One region of the Nocardioides sp. NPDC051685 genome, then DNA from elsewhere that is predicted to be linked to it. Evidence: riboswitches for the same ligand, from Rfam matches in the RefSeq annotation. Region 1 holds a riboswitch; the other holds the start of a gene.
The links. Region 1 has a riboswitch for thiamine pyrophosphate ahead of ACIA03_RS04195 (thiamine ABC transporter substrate binding subunit). Riboswitches for the same ligand answer to the same signal wherever they lie in the genome.
Positions count from the first base shown of each region.

Region 2: linked by a shared signal. The riboswitch ahead of ACIA03_RS11330 (thiamine phosphate synthase) and the one ahead of ACIA03_RS04195 (thiamine ABC transporter substrate binding subunit) in region 1 are both predicted to bind thiamine pyrophosphate.

Region 1 is NZ_JBITCR010000001.1:869,703-872,079, forward strand. It holds gene ACIA03_RS04195 (thiamine ABC transporter substrate binding subunit) at 1-1,070, opposite strand, end outside; TPP riboswitch at 1,061-1,169, opposite strand; gene ACIA03_RS04200 (GNAT family N-acetyltransferase) at 1,200-1,631, shown strand; gene ACIA03_RS04205 (MBL fold metallo-hydrolase) at 1,621-2,377, opposite strand, start outside.
Region 2 is NZ_JBITCR010000003.1:271,890-274,266, forward strand. It holds gene ACIA03_RS11325 (sigma-54-dependent Fis family transcriptional regulator) at 1-1,036, shown strand, start outside; TPP riboswitch at 1,096-1,205, shown strand; gene ACIA03_RS11330 (thiamine phosphate synthase) at 1,199-1,804, shown strand; gene ACIA03_RS11335 (FAD-dependent oxidoreductase) at 1,804-2,377, shown strand, end outside.

The DNA of each region.
Region 1 (2,377 bases):
GCGATCGTGTCACTCCAGGTCGCCAGCCACGCTTCCCGGTTCTCCTCGATCTCCTGCGGCTCGACGGAGAGCGGCGAGGTGGGCTGCTGGGCGAACTTCGCCCAGTCGGCGGGCAGCTTCACGTCGGATGCGACGGGGAACACGTACATGCTCTCCGGCAGTGCCCCCTGCACGCTGTCGGAGAGCATGAAGTCGATCAGCGCCTGGGCGCCCTCGGGGTGGTCGGCACCCTTCAGCACGCCGGCGTACTCGACCTGGCGGAAACAGGTGTCGAGCAGGGCTTTCGTCGTCGTCGCACCGTCCTTGACGGTGAAGGCCGGCGAGGAGTCGTAGGAGACGACGATCGGCCGCGTCCCCTTCCCGCCGCCCTGGGTGAAGTCGGAGTAGTAGGCCTGGTCCCAGCCGTCGACGACCTTGGCGCCGTTGTCCATCAGCTTGGCCCAGTAGTCCGCCCAGCCGTCCTCGCCGTACTCGGCCACGGTCGACAGCAGGAATGCCATCCCCGGCGTCGACGTCGCCGCACCCGGAGTCACGAGAAGATCCTTGTACGCAGGCTCGGCCAGGTCGTCGAGCGACTTCGGCGGCGTCAGCTTCTTCGCCGCGAACCACTCGGTGTCGACGTTGACGCACACGCTGCCGTTGTCGATCGGGGTGAGGAAGTGCTTCTCGTCGCCCGGGAGGTCGTAGTCGGAGACGCCCTGGGGGATCTCGGAAGGCGTGTAGGCCTCCAGCGCGCCCTGGTCGATCGCCCGGCTGGCGAAGGTGTTGTCGACGCCGAAGACCGCGTCGCCGTCGGGGTTCCCGGTGTCCATGGCGATCTTGGTGGTCAGCTCGCCACCGTCGCCCGCGTGCCGGATCTCGGCGGTGTAGCCGGTCTTCTCGGTGAACTCGGCCAACACCTCCTTCGGCAGCGTGAAGCTGTCGTGGGTCAGCAGCACGACCGTCTTGTCGCCGGCAGCCTCCGACTTCTTGGCGTCCGGCTCGGCGGGGGTGCTCCCGCAGGCGGACAGCAGCAGCGCCGAGACCGCAGTGATCGCAGTGGCAGTGATGGCAGGCGTACGCATGCGCATTTCTGACTCCCTTCGCCGGTATCAACCGGAGCAGGTTCGGAGGGTCTGCGGCGCTGTTCGCCGCACTCTCAGGCCTCCCGGCCTCCCCTGTCTGTTCCCGCAAACACTACTGCTTGCGAGAATCCACCCATGACCGACGTCGCCATCTCGTCCTTCGACGACCTCCCCCCGAAGACCGCGTACGCCCTGTGGCGGCTGCGCCAGGAGGTCTTCGTCGTCGAGCAGGACTGCCCCTACCTCGACCTGGACGGCCGCGACCTCGAGCCCGGGACGCGTCACGTGGTGCTGACCGATGGCGACCAGCTCGCCGGCACCGCCCGCATCCTCGACGACGGCGACGTGTGGCGGATCGGCCGCGTCGCCCTCGCCCCCTCCCACCGCGGCAAGGGCCTGGCCGACGTGATCATGAAGGCCGCCGTCGAGGCCGTCACCGACCGTGACATCGTCCTCGACGCTCAGTCGCCGCTGGCCGGCTGGTACGCCAAGCTCGGGTTCGTGAAGGACGGCGAGGAGTTCCTCGAGGACGGCATCCCGCACACCCCGATGCGGCTCACTCGCTGACGGGGGCGAACAGGACGCTCGCCTCGGTCTCCTCACGCGTGGCGAGCCCCCGAGCCACCAGCAGCTCCAAGTGGGCCTTGGTCTCCATGACCGCGAGACCGGCGTTGAAGTAGTCGAGCTCGGCGAAGGCGCGCTCGTGGCGGGTCCAGCCGAGGTCGTTGGCCACCTCCAGCGCCGAGCGCCGACCGGCCTTCAGCGAGGCCAGCGACTGGGCGAGCCGGGACTCGTGGTGGGCCAGGAGCTCGTCGACGCGGGTGTGGGACGACGGCGCGACCGGGCCGTGAGCAGGGAGAAGTCGCAGGTCAGGCAGGGAGCGGACCTTGGTCAGCGAGGCCATGAAGTCGCCCAGCGGGTCGATGACCGGCACCGGCTCGAAGCCGATCGACGGCGTGATCGTGGGCAGCACGTGGTCGCCGGCGAACAGGACCGAGCCGGCCAGGTCCGCATAGACGTAGTGACCCTGGGTGTGGCCGGGGGTGTGCACGGCGTCGACGTCGCGGCCGGCCACGTCCAGGCGTACGTCACCCTCGAGCCAGCGGTCGGGCATCCGCCAGTGCGAGGGTTCGGGCAGCGGAGGTGGGTTCGCGGCCCACTTCTCCGCCAGCTCCGGTGCGCCGGCATGGGCGAGCAGCCGGTCGGTCGAGACCCAGCCGTCGAGGTCGCCGTTGGTGAGCTCCAGGGTGGGCCGGTCACCGGCGCCGAGCAGCACGTCCGCGCCGAACTCCTCACCCAGCACCGAGGCGAGC
Region 2 (2,377 bases), on a different contig from region 1:
CTTCCACGAGTCCGTGGTGGCTTGCCGGGGTACGCTGCTCGCGGTCGGGGAGAACCTGACCGTGGCCAACCAGACGGCCCAGGACACCCTGACCGCGGCGGACATCGCCGTGCTGCGGATCCTGCTCCAGGACGTACATCTGCCGGGGGAGACGGTGATGGACATGAGCCTGGAGTCGGGGGAGTCCGTGCACGTGCACGCCGAGGTGCTCGACACCCGCCGTCTGGCCGCGCTGGTACGCATCGAGCCCCGCGAGCCACGACGCGGGCTCTCGGTCAGCGCGCTGTCCGAAGCCGCGCGGGAGCCGGGAACGATCCTGGTGGCGGGACCACCGGGATCGGGACGTACGTCGCTTGCCCGGGAGCTCGCGCCGTCGGCGCCGATCACCCTGCTCACCGGTGCCACGACGGTTCTGGAGGGCGACGGCAACTGGGCCAAGCAGTTCCGCCGGCGGATGGCCGCCGGGGTGGGCACGGTCGTCATCGACGGCCTCGAGCTGCTGTCCGACGCGCTGCTCGGCGTCGTCGCGGAGGCGCTGGAGCGGCCGGACCGGGCCCACGTGGTGATGGTCTCGGCCCCGTTGGCCGAGCTGTCCGAGCACACCGCGGCGGTGGCCGCGCTGGCCTCCCGAGTCGAGGAGAAGCTGCCGCTCGCGGCGCGGCGCGACGAGATCCCCGGGCTGGCCCGCGACCTGCTCTCCGCGATCAACCCGGATGTCTTCCTGACGCCGGGCGTCGAGCGGATGCTGGTCGAGCACCGCTGGCCGGGCAACGTACGCGAGCTGCGGGCGGTGCTCGTCCATGCGGCCGCGCGGCGCCGGTTCGGCGCGATCGTCGCCGCCGATCTGCCGCCGAAGCTGGGGTCGGTGCCGGGGCCGCGGGTGGTCGTACGGCCGCTCGACCAGGCCGAGCGCGACGTCATCCTGCACGGACTGATCAAGCACGACGGCAACAAGGCCGCGGTCGCGCGCGAGCTCGGGATCTCCCGCACGACGCTGTACGCCAAGATGCGGGCGCTGCGGATCTCGACCTACTAGGGGTATCCCGTTGTGCGGGCCCTCGGGCTGCGAGCTCGTGTGTTGCGCGCTATGGTCGTGGACGTCCACACGGGAGTCCGCGGCAGCGGGCTGAGAGGGAGCTGGAGCCGCTCCGACCGTTACACCTGATCCGGATCATGCCGGCGAAGGAAGTGATTGGTTGTGCTTCTTCCACGTATTTTCGTTCTTATCTCCTCGCGCGATGATCTCGCGCTGCTGCCCGCATTCGCCGAGGTCGGCGTCACCGGCTTCCAGGTGCGCGACAAGACCGCGACCACCCGTGAGCTGCTCGCGCTGACGGCGACCGTGATCGAGCAGGTCGGGACGTACGACGCGTGCGTGGTCGTCGACGACCGGCTCGACGTGGCGCTCGCGGCCGGTGCGCACGGCGTCCATCTGGGCGCCTCCGACCTTCCGGTGACCGAGGCCCGGCGGATCGCCGACGCGGTCGCTCCGGGGCTGGTCATCGGCGCGACCTGCCGGGACCGTGCCTCGGTCGAGGCGGCCGCCGTCGCGGGCGCGGACTACGCCGGGTTCGGTCCCGTCTTCGCGACGACGTCGAAGGCCGGGCTTCCCTCTCCTCTGGGGGTCGCCGCCGTTGCGGATGCCGCCGGCGTGCTCCCGCTGATCGCGATCGGCGGGATCTCGCCGGCGTCCGCCGGGGCGGTGCGTACCGCCGGCGCCCACGGGGTCGCCGTGATCGGCGGGCTCTGGCGACAACCCGACCCGCTCCAAGCCGCGAAGGAGCTCATGGAAGCGGTCGGCTGATGCGGGTGCGGATCCTCGGTGCCGGGATCGTCGGGCTGTCCGTGGCCGACGAGCTGATCCGCCGCGGGCACGACGTCACGGTGGTCGATCCGGCGCCGGGCTCGGGGGCGTCGTACGCCGCGGCCGGCATGCTCAGCCCGGCCGGCGAGGCCTGGTACGGCGAGGAGGACCTGACCCGGCTGTGCCTGTCGTCGCTGGCGCTCTGGCCGGAGTTCGCGGGACGGCTCGGGGTGCCCGTGCACACCCGCGGGACCCTGCTCGTCGGTGCCGACGCCGGCGACGTCCAGCAGGTCGAGCGCCAGCTGTCGGTGCTCGACCTCGCCGGGGTCTCCTACGAGCGGTTGGGGCGGAGGGAACTGCTGGGCCATGAACCCGGGCTCGGCCGGGTCGCCGGTGGCGCCTTCCTCGCCGAGGACCACTCGGTCGACCCGCGTGCGGTCGTCGCGGCGCTGCTCGCGCGGGTCGAGGGGCGGTTCCGCGACCGTGAGGAGGTCGCCGGCGTGACCGTGATCGCGACCGGAGCGAAGCTCCCCGCTCCGTACTCCTCCCTCATCCGCCCGGTGCGCGGCGACG